Regions from separate parts of the Arcicella lustrica genome, predicted to be linked through region 2. Evidence: riboswitches for the same ligand, from Rfam matches in the RefSeq annotation. Region 2 holds a riboswitch; each other region holds the start of a gene.
The links. A riboswitch is a leader RNA that binds a small molecule or an ion and turns the genes downstream of it on or off. The one in region 2 is predicted to bind S-adenosylmethionine.

Region 1 (8,168 bases), on a different contig from region 2:
CACATGTAGAATCTACTTTATTTCCGTTTGTAAGTCAGAATAAGTAGGTTTGTAAAAATTTAAGCGACAGCCCGCCAAAACTAAAGAGAGTCAACCACCGACTTTCCTGAAAGATTTGACAAAGCTGTCGCTTAAATATTAATATTATATCCTATTTATTCGATAGACAAAGATACTAATTTTATCTAAAAGAACCATGCAAAATCAAAAATTAAGCATAAATTAATTGCGCTGATTTATTTTGAACTGACTTTCTTACGAAAATATCTTGCTCGTAAATATCCACAATAGCTTTTATAATCAAGTCGATTTCAGCTGGTGTGTTATATTTACAAAATGAAAAACGAACGCTGTCTTTATCAAGATTACGATTCAACGTTTTTAAAACATGTGAACCATTATTCGTTAAATTAGAACAAGCACTTCCTCCAGAAACCGCTATTCCAAGTGCATCTAAACGATTTACCAATACTCCACCTTTCTTTAAATTCGGGAAAGCAACGTTTAAAATATTGGGTAAGCTATCGGTAGTAGAATCACTTTCTCCGTTAAATGAAATTTCATCTCCAAACAAATCATGCAAGGCCGTAATCATCTTTGATTTCAAGAAAGCCACATAATTTTCGTACTCTTCTAAATTTCTGTAAGCAATTTCCAAGGCTTTTGCCATTCCTACAATACCAGCCACGTTTTCGGTTCCACCTCTTGTTCCTCTCTCTTGAGCACCGCCGTAAATATGTGGTTGAATTTTTCTGTATTTATTGATGTAAATAAACCCAACCCCTTTAGGACCATGAAATTTATGCGACGAACCAACGATGTAATCAATATAAAGTTTTGTGACATCAAATCTATGTTTCCCGATAGTCTGTGTGGTATCACTATGAAAAATAGCATCGTATTTTTTACAGATTTCTCCAATTTTTTTTATGTCTGTCAGATTCCCAATTTCATTATTGCCGTGCATCAAACTCACGAGTGTTTGCTGATTATTTTTCAAAAGCCATTCAAATTGCTCAAAATCTACATTGCCTCTATTATCAAGTCTTACAAAATCAATTTCTAAATCATTATGCTGACTATACTGCCCTAATGTTTGTAAAACGGCTTTATGTTCTAATCTACTTGTGATAACATTTCTGACTTCATAAGTTTTAATTGCACCAGAAATTGCCAAATTATTTGCCTCTGTTGCACCAGAAGTAAAGAAAATATCATTTTCAGAAGCGTTTAAAAGCTTCGCAATTTTATGACGAGCCTCTTCTACGGCCTCTCTGGCTTTTCTTCCAATAGCGTGGCTAGATGATGGATTTCCGAAATGATTAGTCAAATACGGAATCATCGTATCTAATACTTCCAAATCTAAGGAAGTTGTCGCAGCGTTATCACAATAAATCTCCATGGTGTTTTTTATGTTGTTTAGATTGTTGAAGGTTCAATTTTCAAGTCAATAGGTTTAAAAGGTTTTTTCCTTTCACTGTAATCTGTATTTATTGATGAAATGTAAATGAATGATATAAACTAAATTAACTAATTCCTAAAACTGAAATTTCTGTTCAAATGGAATGCAGACTCCTTTTTTATCATTACAAAATTGTCCTTTTATCCCTCCGAAAATATCTAAGGCATGTTCAACAATTCTTACTCTTGTTCTGAATTCCGCTTTGTCTTTAAAGTAGGTTACTTCAAATCCCCAGTTTTTATCTAGCTTCTTTAAGGGAGCAACTGGCGTAATTTTTCCGTCATATTCAAAAGAACCATTTTCTGCAAACCAAAAAGTAGTTGGTTGAGGACCAATATCCGCTTTGAAGTCATTAGAGTACAATGACCAACCTTTTTCTATATTCGCCGTAAAAATCAATTCTACTTCATCTCCTACTTTAAAATTAGGATTTGAATAAGTATATTTCCAATTAGCAATCTGATTTACTTGCTGGGCTTTTGCCGATACAAACGACAAAATTAATACAACGATAATAAATATACGTCTCATGATGTATTAGATTGTGGAATAGCAAGTGCTATTCCTTGATTAAACAAAATGTGTAATTTGATTTCTTCTGATTTATCATTAGAATAAGGTTGGGGCACCTTGTTGGTGGTAACAGGTTGCCAGAAGTTCGTTGAGCCTTATCTCTCCCTTCGTTCTTTATAAATCTATTTATTCGATAGACAAAGTTCTATTTTTATAATGAGTAATCCAAATATTTTAGGAATTTATTTCTTCAATTTTTCAAATTATATATCAAATTCCCATTTCGGTTAACGCTGCTTGCGCTTTGTTATCAATAGAATTTTTATACTCATGTTTTTTATAGGCAATGGCTTTTTCGAAAGACATTCTAGCTTTTAATTTATCATTCTTTTGCTGATAAATATATCCTAATTGTAAAGAAGAACTCGCTCCAAAATGGCAATTCTGGCCTGCACAAAGTGCCATAGCACGCTCAAAATAAGGAATTGCTTGATTCTGAGCATTTAATTTTTGTAAAATTCTGGCTTTTCTGAAATTAAAATTTGCTTTATCTAATTGTGCCGTAAAAGAGTTTTCATCAAGATTATCTAAAAATTCTAATGCTTCTGCATAATGTCCTCCTTCAAAAGCATAGTTCGCTTTCACAAGATTTTTATTCGGATAAATCTTTGTTTTCTGAAACTGTTCATAAAAATTTTGCGCAATAATATCTGTTTCAGAAAGCTTTTTCCCAACATTCGGAATTTTTGCCAAATGATTCAAAGCTTTATCTGGATTATTCGTCAGCCAGTTCGCCAAGAACAATTTAAAATTTACATCTTTCAAAAAACTATGTCCTCGGAAATTTTTCAAATAATTTTGATAATACTGAATAGCCTGCGGATAATTGCCTTTGTTGAATAAAATTTCAGCTTGATACAAATCGAAAATCGGCATTGCTAAATATCCTGAACCACTTGCTCTTGTCTGCAAAATTTTCTGTGCGATTTCACTTTTATTATCCCTCATTAAAATAGAAGTCGCCAAAAAGCTAATCGCCAAATTATCAGGATTGTTGTTTACAAATTGTGTTATTTCTTGACGTTCATCATCATTCAAAGTCAGTACATTCGACTGTATAAACAATTGATAAAACTTGGCTTCTTTACCGACGATTTTATCATTGATGGCAATATTCAATTCTTTCAAGCCTTGTTGAATATTTCCTTTTAATCCCAAGAGTTTTGTAACCCAACGATAATTTTCAGGAACTGAACCAATCATGACATGAAAAACGCCTAAATTCTTATAGTTCGCTGTGAAATTGGGAAATTTTTTACGATTTTCTTCCAACAATTTATAGGCTGAAATCGCATCAAAACCTCCTTTGGTTTCGTGTCCTAATTTCATTTTTACTAAAGCCCAATGAAGTTTTATTTCTGCTTGAACAAATTTATTGTAAGGCGAGTTTTCGTCTAAGTCTTCAATTAAATCTAATCGCTTATCTTCATTTTCTGCCAAACGCTCATATTCTTTTTCATCTTCACTAGCAAAAAGTACAATCATGTCTGCAAAATCTTCCAACCAAATTCTGATACCATTATTGGCAGGTTCTTTGGCTAACAATTGTTTGGCGTGTTGTACCTTTAGTTTACATAATTCGCTGTAAGCGTTTTGTAGATTAGGTGTAAATTCAAAATCATTCGCAAGTGAATTATTTGAAAACCAGAAAAGTACGATTAATATGAGGTTCCATTTTTTCATAATTTTAGCCTTTACTAATGAATAATCACTTTCGAAATAAATAAGTACAAATCAGGAATTATTGTCCATAAAGTCCTGAAACTTAAGAAAATCACGACTGAACCAACGATAAACATCAATGGTCCTCTTGGTACTTTATTGATTAAAATTGCACCAAAAGGAGCGGCAATAATTCCACCAACTACTAAACCTAAAATAATTTGCCAAGAATTAACGCCTTCAAAAAATAAGAAAGTCAATCCACTTGAAAGCGTAATTAAAAACTCAGCCGCATTCACTGAACCAATGGCATAACGAGGGTTTCTGCCTTGACCTAATAAAGATGAAGTAACGATTGGTCCCCAGCCACCGCCACCGATGGCATCCATAAATCCTCCGAAAATCGCTAAAATTCCTACTCTTTTGGTTTTGCGTTTAGCGATATTTTTCTGAAATGCTTTCTTCAAAATCACAAAACCAAGTATCAACATGTACAATGAAATATATGGTTTGATGAAATTTCCATCAATAATTTCAGAAAGTAAATAAGCACCAGCCACAGAACCAACTACGCCCCAAAGCAAAGCTCTGAATAGTTTTTTATTGATATTTTTGAATTGGTAATGCGAAATAGCTGACGCTCCTGTTGTAAACATTTCAGAAACGTGAACACTTGTACTGCTCAAAGCTGGTGGTACTCCAATACCCAAAAGAAAAGAAGTTGAAGTAATGCCATAAGCCATTCCTAAAGAACCATCGACCAATTGAGCAAGTAAGCCAACGCCAACGTATAAAAAGAAATCTTCTCCCAACCATATTTTGGTTTGATAAACGGCATCTAACAAAGGAGCTTTACCAATAAAAATGCTAAAGGCTAGCAAATAAATAGTAATGCCAATGAACCACATCAACACTCGTTCAAACTGATTGTTGAGTTTTAAACGAAGATATATTTTATTTAAGAACTGATTGTTTTCCATTTTGATGTAATTAAAAATAATACAAAAAACGCTGGTTTAGTTATTATGCAAGCCATAAATCAACCTTAAATACTGACGATTCAATGTTTTGAAATACAGCGTGACGATTAAAATAATGCTACTTAAAAAGTAAGGATTAATGGTATTTTCAAAGTGGATATAGCTAATCCATAAAATCAGAAAACATCGAATATATTCAAGATAAAAAATCCAGCGACGTTGTTCTAAAATGGCTCCACAATTCACCAGCGTAATTAATATGATGAAAGTCGTAGCAATTTGTGTGGCTAAACCTAATTGTCCTTCTAAAAGTAAAAAGGCAAATAGTGTGATTAAAATCAGCGTCATCTGTAAAACCACATAATTTCTAAAGCGTGTACTGTGTAGTTTATCGGTTTTATGAATCACAAATTTTTGTTCTAATACTCTTCTATAAGTGGGATTAATATGCTCTGGCTTGCCAAAAAGCATTTTTAATTTCTCTCTCCAGCCTTCAGCATATTTAAAAGCATAGCCCATTTCTAGCATGAAATGAAAATGTTGCCATAAAAAACTATTACTGTTTAATGGCTTTGTTAAACCATAAGTTGGCTCTTCAATTTCTTCGGCGAAAGTACCAAAGAGTTTATCCCAAATAATAAAAACATCACTGTAGTTCTTATCTAAATATTGCTCGTTATTGGCATGATGTACTCGGTGATGCGAAGGCGTTACCAAAATATATTCAAGGATTCCTAATTTCCCAACTGTACGAGTATGTATAAAAAATGGATACAAACCATGAACTAATAATATCGTCGTAATCATTTCCGCAGAAAAACCTACAATTGGCAAAAGTGACCAAAAGAAAGTACGTGCTACTGCTTGAAACAAAGTAATACGAGCCGAAACCGTAAAATTAAACTCTTCACTTTGATGATGTACCACGTGTACACTCCACAATAAATTTACTTCATGCCCTAAACGGTGATACCAATACCAAAGAAAATCTGTAATCAACAACAAACCAATCCAAGAAAGTACACTTGGCTGAATGTGGAAAATTGCAAAATGCTTGTACAAATAATCGTACACAAAATAGAATAATCCGAGTGTCAGACCATCCAACAATCTTTCTGCAATCCCTATACTGAGGTTTGAAACAGTATCATTAAAATTATAAAAATGTTTTCCTTTCTTTTTTGATACCCAGAATTCCAAGCCAATTAAAAACAAGAAGAAAGGAACTGCTAAAGCTAGATAATTGAAATTCATTGCTGATAATATTTTTATTAAGTAGTTAACAAATTTAAAACATTGTTTTTAAACTACAAAATCTATAGACTTTATATTTTTTAAATTGAGATAATTATCGCATCAATAAAGCCATTACTCTTGGGAAGATTTGGTTTTGCAATTACAAATAGCAATTTTTGTTAGTAATCAAATACAAAGGGTAAATATTTTGACTATTTACTTTCACAAGCTCCTTTCAAAAAATATAAGTTAAAACGCCACTATAAATGATGATAGAACATAAAGACTTTACTCACATAATCTTAAACCATAAAACACTATATTTTTCAGAAGAAATTCTTAGTGAGCCAGAAAATTATCCCTTAAAATTAGTTATGACATCGGCAGGAATTAGATGGTTTACTGTTGATTTTGAAAAATATCCTATGGAAGATCTTATAGATGTTCTTAAAAAACAATGTGATTCCATTCCAAAACATACTTGGGAAAATTCACTTACCTGCTTAAATAAAATTATAAACTTCCTGTCCCAAGATGGCAAGAAAATAGATTATAATACGAATAAATTCCTGAAAGAACATTTATCAATTTCACTTCTAAGAGATTTCATTGGCTATGATACAACCTTCCTTTTCACTTATATAGAAGAGCTTGAAGCCAATGAAATTGACTCAATTTTCTTAAATGGACTTATTTCAATATCTTTTGAAGCAGATTTTTCAATCGAACTAATCATTAAATTATTTAAGAAAGCTATTGATTTACAAAATGAAATTCACCTTGGATGGGTGTCAATTATTTTCGAATTAGCTTCACAAAACAATGATAAAGCCAAAAAAATTATTCAAACTCTTAAAGTTGATTCGGACTCAAAATATGATAAGTTAATAAGTCAATTAATTGGAGGCGTTTGTTCGACTTCATTCATTGAAAATATTGAGTTTTTTAATGATTTATACAAAGAAGATAAGTTTCAGCCCACTGTATTATGGGCGATGACTCGCATAGAGCAAGATTTGAATGAAGATGATATTCTTAAAATGCTTGATTTAGCAGAGACCAATAACAACGAAATACACACTTTATATAATTTGATGAGACTTTACATAATTGTTTGGGAAAGTAATCTACCCAAAGAAAATGTAACATCTCGATGTTATGAAGGTATCAAAAATCTTTTGACACATGAAAATCAAAATATTCTTTATTCTTTTTTAGAGAATATTACTTCCTACTCAAAACTCCCAGAAAAAAAAGTTTGTGAACTATTGAAACTATTCTTACAAAATCCAAATCACCCAACTTCTGTACTTTCTACAAATGGGAGCAATATTTATACACTTGATTGGTGTATAAATAAGTCTATCAAAAGCCCGAAATACTTTTTTGAGATACTCCTGTCATTTATAAATGATACCTCCCATGTATTTAAAATTGACATTTTTCAACAATCATTACCCGAAGTTCTTAAAAATTATCCAGAGGAGTCTGTACGATTTATTCTAGCATGTTTAACAGATTATAAAGGAAGATTTCGTCATTTAGGGCATAAACTTTTAGAAGAATTACTTGAATGTCATCCTAAGATTCGCTTAGGTGATGATTTGAAAGGTTTAAGTACAGAACAGCGAATAATATTGGTTTTATCTATTTCTATTCCTCAGACCCTAAAGTTTTCTAAATTGTTTCGTCTTGTTGTTCCTATTCTGGAAATAGGAGAAGACTCTGTTCAACAATTAATTATAAAAGTATTATTTGAAAACGTTCTTCAAAAAGAAGACTTAACCGATACTATAAAAGAAGAATTAAGTGAAAGTGAATTAAAAAATGAATTACTTACTATTTTAAATCAAGCAGATGAAATAAATCACCAAATTTTTGCTAGGAAGCAAGAACTCAAAGAGTTTAACCCTTCCTATACACACTATAAAATGTTCACTCTTTTCTCAAAAGTGTTTTATGGTTTTATGGACAAAAAAATACAACAAATTCGCAAAGAGCAACCTATAATGAAGGCTTTTGGGAACACTATCATTCTACTAAAGGGAGGCAGATTTAAAAGTGAGCTTAATGATAACTATACACCTTTAACAAATATTGGACACAGTTTTAGCATTCCTCAATCAGCATTTTTAGATTCAGAAGAAGAAGCACTCAATAATTTATTTTATTTTAACGAAAACTGGGAAACCACTAAAGACTGGCAAAAATGGTTGAGAAAATTTTAGTACGAGAATACTTATCAAGTTTAAAAG
Region 2 (8,168 bases):
GTTAAATCATCATTGATTTTTCCTTTAATTGCTACTGGACTTGGTCCTGTAAAACCTGAAAGATGAAATTCATTCCCTTGAATTGTACCTTCAAGTTCACGAGTATCACCAACAACAGTCATTAATACTCCTGTTAATTTATTCCCTTTTTGTTCTAATTGTGCAATAGAATTTGCAGCATTTGGGTCTTTACTGATGATTTTTACATTCCATTTTCCAGTAACATTGGTGACAGGTTTGAGGTCTTTTCCGGGTTCTACAAAACGATAAGTTTTGCCAAATTCAGCCACAAAAGGCAAAGAATTTCCTCTAAAATTTGGAACAAGACTTTTGTAAACACCTCTGAAAGTACCATTTTCGTCAATTTTACCAATTAAAGCGGCATCATAAGTATTCATTTTTACAAAAATACTGTCGCCCGATATAGCCTTTACTTTGAAGTCATCTCTTCTGCTCCCATTTAATAAAGTCAGCGTTGATGATTCTATTGTTTTCCCTTTTATTTCAAAATTAAAAGGGACTCTTGTTTCATTTACTTGAAACTCTCCACGCCATTTACCTTCTTTTAAAGTAGGTTTTTCGACAGCAAGGGCTGTGCTTGCCAATGAGAGCGTTAACAATGAAACATTGCACGCACCTTTTATAAAATTGATTTTCATGATTTTTTGTGTTAATCGTCCATCAATATTTTGATGGACGATATTTTGTTGGAAGATGATTAACTAAAGTAAACTGACAGGCATCGGTCATGATAGACCAAATGAAACTTAATGAGTCTCACCATAATTATTAGGTTTAAATTGTTAATGGATATAAAAAATGTAGTAATAAAAAGGTATATTTGGTTTAAGTAAATTATTCAAAATATGGTTATTTCTTCAAGAATCTATCATCTGTCAAAGCTTTTAAGAAAGCTTCTAACTCATTTATTTCTGTTTTACTGAGTCCTAATGGCGTACTGAGTGACAAATCTCTATTGACGCCATTTTTCACAAAAGCGTCAGGTTGGTTGTAATATTCTATTACTTCACGCAAGGTTTTGAACACACCGTTGTGCATATACGGAGGAGTAATGGCTACATTTCGTAAACCTGGCACTTTAAAATGTCCTAAATGACTAGAATCTTTCGTGATTTTAAATCTGCCTACATCATTGTGTTTTTTACCATCGAACAATCCAATATTTTTAAATCTATCCGCCGTAAAATCTTCTCCAGCATGGCAATTGGAACAATTCCCTTTTCCAATAAAAATAAGTCGTCCACGAATTGCTTCCTCACTCATCGCCGAATCGTCTCCATTAATGTAGCGGTCATAAGGAGTATTGGCGGTTTCTAGTGTTTTTTGATAAGCTGCCAAGGCGTCTCCCAAGAGTTTTTCAGTTACTTGAGATTTATAGATTTTCTTGAACGCTCTACTATATACTTTATGTTCATTTAACCTTGCTACTGCTTGCTCAATGGGCAAATTCATTTCAGTGGTAGAGATAATGGGCTGAATAGCTTGTTCTTCTAGCGAATTAGAACGACCATCCCAAAATAAATGAATTCTACCTGCTAAGTTCATGGCAGAAGGAGTATTTCTATCTGTCAGAATACCATCAACACCTACACTAAATTGTGTGGTATCTGCAAAAGCCAACTCTGGTTTATGGCATGATGCACAACTCAAAGTACGTTTAGAAGACAAAATTGGGTCAAAAAATAATTTCTCTCCTAAAGTTACTTTCGTGATAGGCTCATTTTCTTGCAAACGATACTGAAAACTCATCAAAACTATACAAGCTAACGTGAGTATGTAGAAGTACTTTTTCATCGTAATTCATTTAAATATAAAAAGAAGCGTTGGAAGTTTAGAGGTACAAAAGCTCAAAGATTTTTGTACCTCTAAATTTCATAAGTATTTACAGATTCACTATTTATCTGCCCTTAAAATAGTGAATCTCATACTTATTTACCTGTAGCTTTTGCTGCGGCTGTTCCTGTTTGAGCTACCAAATTAACGGCTAATTCAAAATCATTGTCGATTGCTTTGTCGCCAAGGTTCTCAAAAAAGTTTTTTGAACGAAACTTAATATCATACTTGGTGCGGTCAACCAAAATTTTCGCTTGAGCCGTCGTTTTGTTTTTTTCTACTTTTACAGTAGCTGGAAACTTCACCTCATTAGTAATGCCTTTGATGGTAAGTTTTCCTGAAATTTCATAATTCTCACCTCCTTTCGGTACAACAGAAGTAGTTACAAATTTTGCTTTAGGGAATTTTTCTACACTAAAAAAATCATCCGCTTTTAAGTGTCCAACCAATTTGGCATTATAATCTTTGTCAGTCAAATCGGTTACTGTTAGCGACGTTAAGTCAATTTCAAAAGTGCCACTTTTTAGTTTATTGTTGGCTGTTACTAAACTTCCAGTACTCAAGGAAATATTTCCTGTATGTTCTCCTGTTACTTTCTTTCCTGTCCAGACAAGTTTACTTGATTGACTATCAACTGTATAAACAGTATCGTTCCCTTTATTTTTGTCGTTTGCTTTTGCACCAATTGCTAAAGCCAATACACTCGTTAGGATAAGCGTGATTTTTTTCATGATTAAATTATTTAAATGAAGATTGATTTTATTTTAAAGCTACTTCTGTACTTGGAACAGGTTCTGCAATGAGTTTATCTAATTCTTTGTTCCATTTTTTAACATATTGTTTGAAGTATTTTCCTGTTACTTCACCCGTATAACCCGTATGGATTTGTTTTACTTTTCCGTCTCTGCCGATGATGATAGTCGTAGGAAAAGCTATCATTTTATTGAGGGCTACAAATTTTTCTGAAGCCACTTTTTTATCTGCAATACCTCCAAATAAAATATCGTATTGGATGTCATACTTTTCTTTCAGTTTTCCTAAAGTGTATTTTGCATAAGCTAAATCGTCTTTTTGTTCAAAACCAACAGCGATGGCTTCAACACCACGAGCTTTATTGGCTTTATACCAAGGCGATAAAAACTGTGTTTGGTCTGTACAGTTCGGGCACCAAGTGCCAATTATTTCAACAATTACTACTTTGCCTTTGTATTTATCATCACTTAATGAAACCTGCTTACCGTTTAAATCTGGTAAAGTAAAATCAAGTTTTTCATAGCCTTCTTTCAAGAAAGTCAATGCATACGGATCTGGCAGTTCTGCTTTTTTATCTTTTACGCCTTCAAATTTTACATTGTTATAAATGCCTAAACCGACTTCTCCCTTGATACTTTTATCAGGATTTATTTTTCCACGAATTAACCAAGGACTTGGCCCAGAAAAGCCCGTCAACGTAAATTCATCGCCTTGAACAATTCCTTCCAATTCACGAGTGTCGCCAGTTACTTTCAAAAATACGCCTTTGAGTTTATTGCCTTTTTGCTCAAAAACAGCTATTTGATCCGCTACTGGCTCTTTACTTAAAATTTTAATTGCCCACTTTCCTGATAAGTTATGGTTCGATTGAATCTCTTTGGCTGGTTCTACAAAACGATAGGTTTTACCATATTCAGCCACAAAGGGAAGGAAATTTCCTTTGAAATTAGGAACAAGACTTTTGTACACACCCGACAGCGTTCCATCATCATTCACTTTTGCGACTAGTGCAGCATCATAAGTATTCATTTTGATAAATACTGAATCTTTTGCGATTTGCTGTACATGAAAATCGTCCCTTCTTGAGCCATTGATTAACGTGAAAGTTGCGTGTTCAGCATCCTTTCCTTTTACCTCGAAATTAAAAGGAACTTGTACTTCATTCACTTTAAATTCACCACGCCAAACCCCTTCTTTGATAAATTTATTTTGTGCATTTGCAGCGTTGAAAGTCAATGAGCCTACAGCTAAATAAGCGATTGATAGTAATTGGTTTTTAGTTTTCATTTGATTCAGTCGGTTGTTTTTATTATTCTATTAAGTTTATAGATTAAGTATATTATACAATCGTAATTTTGATTACACTATAAATAAATACTTATTAATTGATACAGTATTGAAGGTGAAATAGCAAAAACGCAATTCCCATCAATGCTTAATCAAGCATCATCGTAAAAAAATTGATTGTATGTACGATTTATCCTTAGAATTAGGTTGGGGCACCTTGTTGGTGGCTAACAGGTTGCCAGAAGGTCATTGAGCCTAGTCTCTCGCTTCGTTCTTTATAAATCTATTAATTCTATAGGCAAAGTTAATTAATTTAATTTTAGAAAAACAAATGTTTGAGTAAAAAAACTCAAAAAAATAATTTTCTTGGAGATTTGTGACTAAGAAAAAGGTTTAATTAGAGTCATTCAAGGCATCATAATGATGGCAAGTGCGAGTACTTGCACCAGTTGGAAGAGCAATAAAATACTTTATTTTGTATTTATAATCTTGAAAGAAAATCTTTACTTTTCCAAGACTACTAATATTTTTATAACATTTCCAATATCTCTTTTTTCTGTAAAACCAAGTAATAAGCCAATGTCAGCATTTTTAGGAAAGCATATAGCACAACAAATTTCAATCTCAGAGACTGATATTACTCAAATATTAACTTATTTTAAGCCTCGTGTTTATGAAAAAAAAGCCTGTTTGCTACAAGAGAATCAATCTTGCAAAACATTATATTTTGTCGATAGAGGGTGCTTGCGTTTGTTTTTTTGTGATGACAAAGGGATTGAGCAAACGATACAGTTTGCGATAGAAGGCTGGTGGATGACAGACCTCACAGCTTTTCATAGTGGAAAAACAGCAGAATTCAGTATTCAAGCCATTGAAACGACGGAAGTAATGGAGATTGATAGAGATACTTTAGAAGAATTGTTGAAAGACTTTCCGCAAATGGAACGCTATTTTAATAAAATCTATCAAAGAGCTTATGCTGCTTCTTTATTGAGAGTAAAGCACATTTTTACTTTTTCCAAAGAAGCATTTTATCAGTTGTTTAGTAGCAAATATCCTCAATTTATTCAACGCATTCCGCAGAAAATATTGGCTTCTTTCTTGGGATTTACCCCTGAGTATCTTAGTGAATTAAGAAAAAAAAGTATGAAACATTAATTAAATTTAAACCATAAATGCTTACTTAAACCAGCTTAAGTTTTTTTGAAATTCTGTGACCGACCTTTGTAAGGTAATATTTAAAACAACAAAATATCAATCAAAGGAAATGGAACAGAGAATTAAAATTCAAGATGTACAACCAGCTGCTTGGAAAGCAATGTATGGTTTAGAAACTTATTTGGCTTCAACAGAAGTAAGTAAAACACATAAAGAATTAATCAAAATAAGAGCATCCCAAATCAACGCTTGTGCTTTTTGTATTGATTTACACACGACAGATGCAATTAAAAATGGAGAAACTACCAAACGTATTTTCTTATTAAATGCTTGGAAAGAAACAGATATTTTCAGCGAAGAGGAGAAGGTTGTATTGGCAATTGCTGAAGAAATTACGCTTATCCATTTAGGAGGTCTTTCTGACAAAACTTATCAAAAAGCAAAAACCATTTTTAGTGAAAGTTACATTGCACAACTTATTATGGTGGCAGTAACCATTAACGCTTGGAATCGCATTGCTATTAGTACTCAGCTACCAGTGGCTCATTAATGTTGGAAGGATTTTTAAAAATAAAAATTGATTTTTCTATTAGCGGGCGAATTAATTCACCCGCTAATAGAAAAATTTAAATAGCTTCTTGAACATTTAAGATAACCCTAAAGCTCCATTACAAAAGCATATTTCCCTGAACCTAACTCCAAACTTCCCTCCTGACTCACTTTAAGGCTCGTGCCATTTTCAATAATGGAAGCTATCTTTTTAGTCGGAAAAGTCAGCGTTGCGGTAGTATTCGCTGGGATTTCTACTTCCCAAGTCAGTTTTCCACTGTCTATTTTCCAAGCAGAAGCAACAATTCCGTAATTAGTTTTCAAGCTACCTTTGGCATAAGTCAGCCCCCCTCCTATTTGTGGTTTGATGACAATTTCTTTGTAACCCGCACCATCAAATTCTTTGGTATCAATGCCTGCAATGTTTCTGTACATCCAGTCGCCTACAGCTCCATAAGCGTAGTGATTGAAGGAAGTCATGCCCGGGTCTTGGAAAGTACTGTCTGGTTTCATGCTATCCCAACGTTCCCAAATTGTTGTTGCACCATGCGTTTTGATTGGATATAACCAAGACGGATAAGTATCTTGTAAAAGCAATTTATAAGCTACATCATTTCTATCAAATCGGCTCAAGACTGGGTTCAAGAAAGGCGTTCCTAAGAAACCCGTCGTTAAGTGATAGTTATACGATTTGATATTATTCACCAATCTTTCAACCGCTTGCGGACGAAGAGCTTCAGGTAACATATCAAATTGTAAAGCCAAAATATATGCCGTTTGTGTTTCTGAAATCAATTTTCCAGATTCAGTCATGTATTCTTTTTGGAATTGTTTTTTAACTCTTCCTAATAGTTTTTCATAGTTTTGCACATCCTCTGTTTGTCCTAATATTTTACCCGTGTTAATCATCAACTGTACACTGTAAGCATAAAAACATTGTGCTACCAAATAGTTATCAGTAATGGCAGATTTCATTCCAATCATTCCTTTTGAATCGTCAACACGATACGAAAGCCAGTCGGCAAATTGGAAACCTGTATTCCATAAATCATTTTTAGCAGCTTTATGAATATACTCCACGCTTTTCTTCATCGTTTCGTATTGTGTTTCAAGTACTTGCTTGTCGCCAAAAGCGACATAAACGTTATACGGAATGATAATTCCTGCATCGCCCCAACCAGCCGCTTGCGATGGTCCATCATTCAACACATTTGGGATTACGTGTGGCACTGCTCCGTTTGAAAATTGGTCTGCCGTGACATCTTTCAACCATTTTGCAAAAAACTGATTCGCATTGAAATTATAAGATGCCGTTCTTGAAAATACTTCGGCGTCGCCCGTCCAACCCAAACGCTCATCTCGTTGAGGGCAGTCGGTCGGAACATCTAAGAAATTACCTTTTTGTCCCCACTGAATATTTTTCTGTAATTGATTCACTAAAGGATTTGAGGTTTCAAAGTTCCCAGTTTGTTCCATATCTGAATACAAAGCATAAGCCGTAAAATCTTCTGGATTGACTTTCCCATCCATACCTTCTACTCGCACATATCTAAAACCAAAAAATGTAAAATGTGGCTCGAAGAAATCTTTGCCATTACCACTCAAAATATAAGTTGCCTGTGCTTTTGCCGAACGAAGGTTGGTAAAGTACGGATTTCCAAATTTATCCATCATTTCAAAATGCGAAAGTGTAATTTTATCGCCCGCTTTTCCTTGTGCTGAAAGTGTTATCCAACCCACCAAATTTTGTCCAAAATCTAAAATTGTTTCGCCATTCGTTGCCTTGAATACTTTCACTGGTTTAAACGTTTCATGCTTTTTAATGGGTTCATTCACCGAAGCATTAAGATAATCAGTAGGGAAATTTTTCTCCACAGCGTTTTTCCAATTAGCATCATTAAATGCCACACTTGTCCAATTGGCTGTTCTTTTACGAGCATCTATTACTTCTCCATCATAAATTTCAGCGAAACGAATATCACTTTCTGTTACTTTCCACGAATTATCCGAAACAATACTTTCTTTTGAACCATCCGAGTAAGTCAATTCCAATTGAAAAAGTAAAGCTGTTTCTTTTCCATAAATATTTCGCTGTTTTAGCCAAGCCAAACGTGTTCTGTACCAACCACTTCCCAAGGTTGCGCCAATGGCATTTTTTCCAGAAGTAATCAAATTGGTAACATCATAAGCTTGGTATTGCAAATGTTTGTTGTAGCTCGTCCAACCAGGAGTCAGGAATGCGTCGCCTACTCTTTTGCCATTCAGTTGGATTTCGTACAAACCTCTTGCCGTTACAAAAGCTGTTGCATTGACGATTTTCTTTTTTGTGTCAAAACTCTTTCTAAACATCGGCACAACACCATTTACGGTGTCGTTTACAAAACCAGAATTTATCCATTTGGCTTTCCAATCGCTTTTATTTAAAGCTGTTTGGAAATTGGCAGTTGCCCATTCTGACGTTTGTCCTTGATTATCCCAAGCTCTTACTTTCCAAGTAATAAGTGTATTTGAAGGCAGTTTTTCTCCTTGGTAAGCATTAAAAATAGATGTTTCAGCATTTACTTTGC
Region 3 (8,168 bases), on a different contig from region 2:
TTGAATTTAATTACTAAACCGTTTTTGATGTCTGCAGTAGTTGCCATTTTTATTATTGATATTGAAAAGTAAATGTCGTAAAAACGAAATCATTCAATCAATATCGCTATTATTTTTTAAATAAATTTTGTTTACTAAGAATAAAGTATCCGCAAAATTAGTCTTTTATTGATAAATAGTAAAATAAATAAATATCAGAAATTTTGCGAGTAACATTGTTGGTCTAATTAGCTTAATAAGCCCATTTTAGATAGATACTACCCCAAGTAAACCCACCACCAAATGCTGCTAAAACAAGGTTATCCCCTTTTTTTAGTTGTGATTCATACTCCCATAAACATAGTGGAATAGTTGCGGCAGTGGTATTGCCATACTTTTGGATAGTTAACATTACTTTGTCGGGACCAATACCCATACGGTTTGCCGTAGCGTCAATAATTCTTTTATTAGCTTGATGTGGTACAAGAAAAGCAACATCTTCACCTGTTAAATTATTACGTTCCATTATTTCAGCAGAAACGTCAGCCATTCTAGTTACAGCAAATTTAAAAACAGCCTGTCCTTCTTGATGAATATAATGTTGACGTTGGTCAATTGTTTCGTGGGTTGGTGGATAAGCACTTCCTCCAGCTTTCTGTATTAAATGATTAGCCCCAGAACCATCTGATTTCAAAATAAAATCTTGAACGCCTAAGCCTTCTGTATTAGCTTCCAACAGCACAGCACCTGCACCATCGCCAAATAATACACAAGTAGTTCTGTCTGTATAATCAACAATAGAAGACATTTTATCAGCACCAACAACAACAACTTTCTTGTATCGTCCAGCTTCAATAAACATTGCTCCTGTTACAAGTGCATTTAAAAAACCTGAACAAGCAGCAGCTAAGTCGTAAGAACCAACATGAGGGATACCCACTGCTTCACAAATAATGTTGGCAGTTGCTGGGAAAAAATGGTCTGGAGATATGGTAGCACAAATTAATAAATCAATTTCCTCTGGCTTAGTATTTGTTTTGGCTAACAAACCTTTAACTGCTTCTATTGCCATGACAGATGTCCCTTTACCTTCGCCACGTAGAATATGACGGGTTTTAATACCCGTTCGGCTCATTATCCATTCATCTGTGGTGTCAACAAATTTTGCAAGGTCATCGTTGGTCAATATATCTTCGGGTACATAACCTTGTACTCCGGTAATTGCTGCAGTGATTTTGGTCATGGTTATATGGGAAATGATCGAATGACAAAATGTTTGAAAAATCAAATCATGAAATTAGATTTTTGCAAATAGATTATTCAAAACCTTAAATTCGCTCATTCTGTATTACTTTAAGCAAACGCTTTTTTAATTTTTTCAGTAAGCTTAGATTCAACAATGCGGTGGCATAGATGAACCATGTTTTTGGTAGCAAGTGCCGACGAAGAACCATGGGCGATAACAACGTTTCCGTTTACGCCAATAATCGGACTGCCTCCTACGGCTTCATAATTTGTTTGGTCTATGAAGTCGTCTTTAACGCCTCTTTCAGACAAGATTCCGTACAAAGATTCTCCCATTTTCAAGAGAATATTACCCGTAAAGCCATCCGTTACAATAACATCTGCTTTGGCTTTGAAGAAATCTTTCCCTTCGATGTTCCCAACGAAATTGATTTTTCTTTCTTCTTGGAGTAATTTATAGGCTTGCTGAACGATGACTGAACCTTTTTCTGGTTCTTCTCCAATATTCATTAAAGCAACTCTTGGAGATTCAATACCCATTGTAGCTTTTGCATAGATTGAACCTAAAATACCAAATTGTGCTAACATTTCAGGTTTTACATCGGCATTCGCACCAATGTCAAGAATCACCGCAAGGCTACCATCAATTTGAGGAGCAAAACCAGCAATCGGAGGACGTTGGATACCTTCTATCGTTTTGATAGAAAATAAAGAGCCAACCATCATTGCTCCTGTGTTGCCAGCAGAAGCAAAGACATCAATTACTCCTGTCTTTAAAAGTTTAAACCCAACTCCGATACTGGAATTGGGTTTAGACTGTAATGCTCTTACAGGATGTTCACCCATTTCTATTGTTTCATTAGCTTCCACAATTTCAATGTTAGAACCCTTAAAATTTTGGTTATCAATAATCTGCTGAATTACTGCCGTTTGCCCAATCAAAATGATGGTTACGTCAGCAGGTAATTCTTGAGCTGCCAATACTATTCCTTCAACGATAGCTTTTGGGGCGAAATCTCCACCCATTGCATCAATCCCTATCTTCATTCAATTATTATTTTGTTATTCATTAACAGAATGACAAAAATAACATTTTATGAAGTGTGAAACAGCGTTTTTGTTTGAAAATAGTTTTGAAAACTGATAGTTTTTTATCAAATCTTAGCTTGAATATTGATATTCAGCACATTATGTGATAGACATTTGCCAAAATCAACTAATTATGCTTGAACAGCATAACCTTCTACAACCATTTTACCTTTGTAAAACAAGTTTCCTTCAAATACGTGAGCACGGTGACGTAAGTGAATTTCACCAGTTGTTGGATCTGTAGTGATTGTTTTTGGAGTTCCAAAATCGTGTGAACGTCTTTTATCTCTACGAGTTGTCGAGTGTCTGCGTTTAGGATGTGCCATTTGCTTATTTCTTTATTTTATGATTCTTTATTTATTTAAAAATGTGATTTGCATGTATGGAAGCAAATCATTAATTATTGTTCAATTTCTTTAAAATTGCCCAACGTGGGTCAATTTCTGGTTCATCTTCGTTTGCCTGCTCTTCATCGTCATCATCTTCTGAATCTGCGGTTGAAGTAGAATAAACAATTTCACCTTCGTCATCATCTTCCCAAACTAAATCTTCAAAGTCTTCGTCTGAATCATCATCTTCATCAAAATCTGATAAAAATGTTTGTTCTTCAACTTGAAAACGGGGATGAAGCTTTTTCATTGGTATTTGTAAGCCAATGAATTCATAAATATCTTGGGCTACATTGATATACTGTGTGTTTCTATCAATAAGCATCAATTCATCTGAAATCTCTTCTGTATGGTCAGAAAACTTTAATATCATTTTCTGAGTAATATCTACAGGAAAATCAAAAGTATCTAAACTACGATCACAAGTTAGTTCTACAGAACCTACAATATGATACAATAATTGTATCATTACTTCCGATTTATCTAAGGTAACAGTTGCTTTGAAATGCCCTTTTTCGATTAAATCTTGCTCTAATGCCGCAAAGAAATCATCTCCTCCTTCAAATTCATGCACATAATGCTTGTTTTCAAGGCGGAAGATGTCAATCTTAAATGTATTTAATATGCTCTTTTTCACTTGGTTTCATCGAAAAGACTGCAAAATTAGGGACTATTTTTTACAATGACAAGTATTGAACAAAATATTACAAGTACTTATTGGCAAATATCTTTTCGCTAGCGACCTTTGTTCTATGAAACAAATTATTAAAAACAACCTTTTTTACTTTAGCTTGTATGCAATTGTTTGGCTTTTGGTGCTGATTTGGGTATTAATGCACAGCAAATTCGAGCAAATGGTATTTATTAATCAACGCAATAGTTTGTGGGCAGATTACTTTTTTCAAGGGGCAACACAATTAGGAGAAGGTTGGTTTTTTGTTACTATTATTTTAGTTTACTTATTTATTAGTTATGATAAAGCTTTAATGTTAACCGCATCGCTGGCATTAAGTTCATTACTTTCATCATCATTAAAGCTGAGTTTTGATACACTTCGTCCGCTTAGTTTTTTTGCAGATAAGCATGTCAACTGGCATTTTGTAGAAGGTTTGCAAATTAATATTCATTTGAGTTTCCCATCAGGGCATACCACTACAGCCTTTGCGATTTTTACTTTGCTGACAATCTTCCTTTACAACAAAAAATGGTCTTTACTCTTCCTATTGCTGGCTTGTTTGGCTGGTTATTCAAGATGTTATTTATTTCAGCATTTTCCTGAAGATGTTTTGGCGGGCTCGGTAATTGGTACTTTCAGTAGCCTTGTGGTTTATATCTTAATCAACAGGATGTTAGAAAATAATCCGAAAGAGTGGCATAAACGGAAATTACTCAGTCAAAAAAAAATCCTGAACCAGTAATGATTCAGGATTTTCGATTAATGAATTGCTAAGTTTTTATTTTCCAATTTCTTGAAAAAATCATACATTGGATTGACATCCAACTTCACAAATTTTTGCCAAAGTTTAATGGCTTTAGTAATTAATTGGCTTTCTATCAAAAAGCCATCGTGACCATATAAAGAATCTAAGGCTTGAAAAGTAGCCCCAGGGATGTGTTTCGCTAGAAATGCTTGTTCATTAATTGGGAAAAGTGCATCCGACTTAATTCCCATTACCAAAGTTTTTGCTTTAATCTGCGAAAGTGCCTGAATTGCACCACCTCTGCCACGCCCCACATCTTGCGAATCCATCACTTGTGAAAGTACAAAATAAGAATAAGCATTAAAACGCTGCGCTAACTTTTCACCTTGATAACGCTGATAACTCGTTGCACGATGTACTTTGCCCAAAGGCTCGTCGTTTCTTGCTTGCGTTACGCCATAGGTTTCATAGTTTCTGTATGAAATCAAAGCAGTAGCACGAGCAGCTTTCATGCCTTCAATTCCAGCTTGTGGATTACTTTCTTTCCAAGTAGGGTCAACTTCAATCGACATCCTTTGTGATTCATTAAAAGCAATTCCCCAAGGTGAATGTTGAGCATTAGTCGCAATTAAAATCAGGTTTTCAATCAAATCAGGTTGAGAAATTGCCCATTCTACACATTGTTGTCCACCTAAAGAACCACCTATACAAGTTCTAATTCGATTAATTCCGAGATGTTCACGAAGTAAATCGAATGAATTCACAATGTCTCTAATGGTAATAAATGGAAAAGTATGATAATAAGGTTCGCCAGTATTTGGATTGATAGAAAGCGGACCAGTACTTCCATAATGCGAACCCAAAACATTCACACAAATGATAAATTGCTTATCAGGGTCGAAAAGTTTACCTCTTCCTACCAAACCTTGCCACCAATCTTCCACATCTTGGCTACCCGTAAAGGCATGACAAACCCAAACTACATTAGAGCAGTCTTCGTTCATCTTACCCAAAGATTGATACGCTAGTTCAATTTCTGGTAAAACTCCTCCCGCTTCTAATGCGAAGGCTTTGTTATATTTAAAAAGATTATTCAATGGATAAAAAATGAGCACCAATACTCTTTTTGGGTGAAACCTTTATTTTAAGCAATCAAAAGCTCGTTATTTAATAATTGCTTTTGCAAGTCCTCGAAATTCTCTTCATATTCCCAATACATCAATCTACCATGCGAGCCTGTAACCAAAATATATTTCTCAGAAATAGATTGAATACGTTCGATAGCGACAATTTTCACCATTTTCTGTGGCACAGTTACTTCTTCAACAATTTCCTTATTGCTGGCGTCGAAACCATGAACAATTAGATAATTGCCCGTTGTAAGTTTAATAAATTTTGACATAAAGCTGACAAATTTGGTCATGAAAAAATCATGACGATAAACGAAAATAAATCGTAAACCTGACGAATACTTTACAGCATGAAAAATGACTGGGAGAGTAATCGTAATTGGTTTATATTTCCTAAAAAAGCCCAATAATCAGCTATCTATTTTAGGTAGGAATTAGCACCTTGCCTTTACGAGCGGTAGGTTGCCAGAAGTTCATAGAGCCTATTCTCTCCCTTCTTCTTTATAAATCAATTACTCCGATGAGGCTGAAAACCTCGGAAGAAAATTGACTTGATGATGCAAAGTAAAACCTCAATGCTGGGAAATGCAAATTTTTTGATGATTCTCGTTGAAGAATCTTCTTTCAAAAGCCAAATTCAAAGTATTCATTAAGCTTTGATAGTTTGATTTATACAGATAATTTCCAAGCCAAAGTATAAATAAAGGAGTTTTTAAAATAACTTTGCTTATTCGTGACATTAAAATTGTACATTAACTTATAAAATGCGGGCGGCAAGCCGTTTTTCATCATTATGCCCCAATACGACTTTTTAGTTATCGGCTCAGGCATTGCAGGGCTTTCTTATACAGCAAAAATTGCTTCTTATTTTGAAGAAAAAGGTCAAGATGTTAAAATAGCGATTCTTACCAAAACTGTTGAAGAAGAAAGTAATACAAAATATGCCCAAGGGGGTATTGCTACTGTTTGGAAAGATGATGATTCGTTTGAAAAACATATCAATGATACGATGGTGGCAGGTGATTTTATGTCTGATAAAAGAGCCGTTGAAATTGTTGTAACCGAAGCTCCTGAACGCTTAAAAGAACTGATTTCTTATGGCACTAATTTCGATAAAAAGAATGATGGCACTTATGATTTAGTGAAAGAAGGCGGACATTCTGACCAAAGAATTTTACATCATAAAGATTCAACAGGAAATGAAATTGAAAGAGCACTTTTAGAAAAAGTAAAGTCTTTCAAAAGTGTTGATTTCTTCACGCATTACTTTGCTATCGACTTAATTACGCAACACCATTTAGGCGAAAAAGTAACGAAAGATACGCCTGATAAAAAATGCTTTGGCGCTTATATCCTAAATACTTTTACCGGAAAAACTGAAACTTTTTTAGCCAAAACAACCCTTTTGGCAACAGGAGGAATTGGTCAGGTTTATCAAAGCACGACGAATCCTACGATTGCAACGGGCGATGGTATCGCTATGGCATATCGTGCCAAGGGTTTAGTTGAAGGAATGGAATTCATTCAGTTTCATCCTACTTCTTTGTATCAACCTGGCAAAAAACCTTCTTTTTTAATTTCTGAAGCTTTACGTGGGCATGGTGGTATTCTGAAAAATATTGATGAAACTACTTTCATGGAAAAATATGACGAACGTCTTTCGCTTGCACCTAGAGATATTGTTGCCAGAGCGATTGACTCTGAAATGAAAAAGAATGGAGTTGACCATGTTTACTTGGATACTCGTCATTTAGACAGTGAGGATTTCAAACATCATTTCCCTATGATTTATGAGTATTGCAAAGAAAATCTTGGTTTGGAAATTACTGAAAAAGATATGATTCCAGTAGTTCCTGCACAACATTATTTGTGCGGTGGAATCAAAGTAAATGAGTATTCGCAGACGAATATTAATTTCTTGTTTGCCGCTGGAGAATGTTCTTCAACAGGATTGCACGGCGCTAATCGTTTGGCATCAAATTCTTTACTTGAAGCCATTGTTTATGCGCATAGAGCTTTTTTGAAATCTATTGAAACCTTTGAAGAAAACATCATTCCAAACAATATTCCAGATTGGAACGATGAAGGAACGACGCATCCAGAAGAACTAGTTTTGGTAACAGAAATGGCTAGGGAATTAGAATCTATCATGAGTAATTATGTGGGTATCGTAAGAACTGACCGACGATTAAAAAGAGCTTACGACCGCTTGGAATTGATTTATATAGAGCACGAAGAACTTTATAGACAATCAAAAATTTCTGTTCAAATCAATGAGCTTAGAAATATGATTAATGTAGCTTATTTGGTTATTAAAGATGCTAGAGCTCGTAAAGAAAACCGAGGCTTACATTATAATCTTGATAACATTAAAAATTAATCATACTTATACAAAAAAGCCTGACGCTGTAACTTCGTCAGGCTTTTTTTATGTAATAATCATATTCTTAGAGAAGTAATCCCGCTAAAGTTGCAGACAAATAACTTGCTAAAGTACCACAAATCAAAGCTTTGAAACCTAATTTTGCTAAATCTGTTCTGCGTTCAGGAGCTAACTCACCAATACCACCAATTTGAATTGCTACCGAACTAAAGTTAGCAAATCCGCACAAAGCAAAACTTGTAATAGCCAATGTTTTAGCATCAAGTGTTTCTTTTACTTTCACTAAGTCTAAATAAGCAACAAATTCGTTTACAACCATTTTAGTCCCCATCAAAGCACCCGCAACTTGAGTATCTTTAGCAGGTACACCCATTGCCCATGCAAAAACAGAGAAAACATTTCCTAAAAGGAAGTTCATACTAAGGTTTGGCATTCCGAAAACGTAGAACCCAATATGCCATAAAATTGAATCAATTAAAGCAATCAGAGCGATGAAACCAATCAACATTGCAATTACATTAAAACCAACTTT

Region 1: linked by a shared signal. The riboswitch ahead of VB798_RS08375 (protein-disulfide reductase DsbD domain-containing protein) and the one ahead of VB798_RS14380 (peroxiredoxin family protein) in region 2 are both predicted to bind S-adenosylmethionine.
Region 3: linked by a shared signal. The riboswitch ahead of VB798_RS04665 (hypothetical protein) and the one ahead of VB798_RS14380 (peroxiredoxin family protein) in region 2 are both predicted to bind S-adenosylmethionine.

Annotation. Positions count from the first base shown of each region.
Region 1 covers NZ_JAYGIM010000006.1:105,374-113,541, reverse strand. Annotated here, with positions in the region: gene VB798_RS08385 (arylsulfatase) at 1-47, shown strand, start outside; gene VB798_RS08380 (cysteine desulfurase family protein) at 212-1,402, opposite strand; gene VB798_RS08375 (protein-disulfide reductase DsbD domain-containing protein) at 1,538-1,993, opposite strand; SAM riboswitch class I at 2,063-2,158, opposite strand; gene VB798_RS08370 (tetratricopeptide repeat protein) at 2,246-3,718, opposite strand; gene VB798_RS08365 (sulfite exporter TauE/SafE family protein) at 3,733-4,677, opposite strand; gene VB798_RS08360 (sterol desaturase family protein) at 4,714-5,931, opposite strand; gene VB798_RS08355 (hypothetical protein) at 6,180-8,141, shown strand; gene VB798_RS08350 (hypothetical protein) at 8,123-8,168, shown strand, end outside.
Region 2 covers NZ_JAYGIM010000010.1:239,831-247,998, forward strand. Annotated here, with positions in the region: gene VB798_RS14365 (peroxiredoxin family protein) at 1-659, opposite strand, end outside; gene VB798_RS14370 (cytochrome-c peroxidase) at 871-1,815, opposite strand; gene VB798_RS14375 (YceI family protein) at 1,950-2,585, opposite strand; gene VB798_RS14380 (peroxiredoxin family protein) at 2,614-3,894, opposite strand; SAM riboswitch class I at 4,082-4,178, opposite strand; gene VB798_RS14385 (Crp/Fnr family transcriptional regulator) at 4,474-5,052, shown strand; gene VB798_RS14390 (carboxymuconolactone decarboxylase family protein) at 5,162-5,602, shown strand; gene VB798_RS14395 (family 78 glycoside hydrolase catalytic domain) at 5,710-8,168, opposite strand, start outside.
Region 3 covers NZ_JAYGIM010000003.1:297,295-305,462, forward strand. Annotated here, with positions in the region: gene efp (elongation factor P) at 1-47, opposite strand, end outside; gene VB798_RS04635 (beta-ketoacyl-ACP synthase III) at 233-1,222, opposite strand; gene plsX (phosphate acyltransferase PlsX) at 1,333-2,271, opposite strand; gene rpmF (50S ribosomal protein L32) at 2,445-2,639, opposite strand; gene VB798_RS04650 (YceD family protein) at 2,710-3,339, opposite strand; gene VB798_RS04655 (phosphatase PAP2 family protein) at 3,455-4,120, shown strand; gene VB798_RS04660 (homoserine O-acetyltransferase family protein) at 4,138-5,238, opposite strand; gene VB798_RS04665 (hypothetical protein) at 5,268-5,525, opposite strand; SAM riboswitch class I at 5,635-5,763, opposite strand; gene nadB (L-aspartate oxidase) at 6,047-7,633, shown strand; gene VB798_RS04675 (NupC/NupG family nucleoside CNT transporter) at 7,701-8,168, opposite strand, start outside.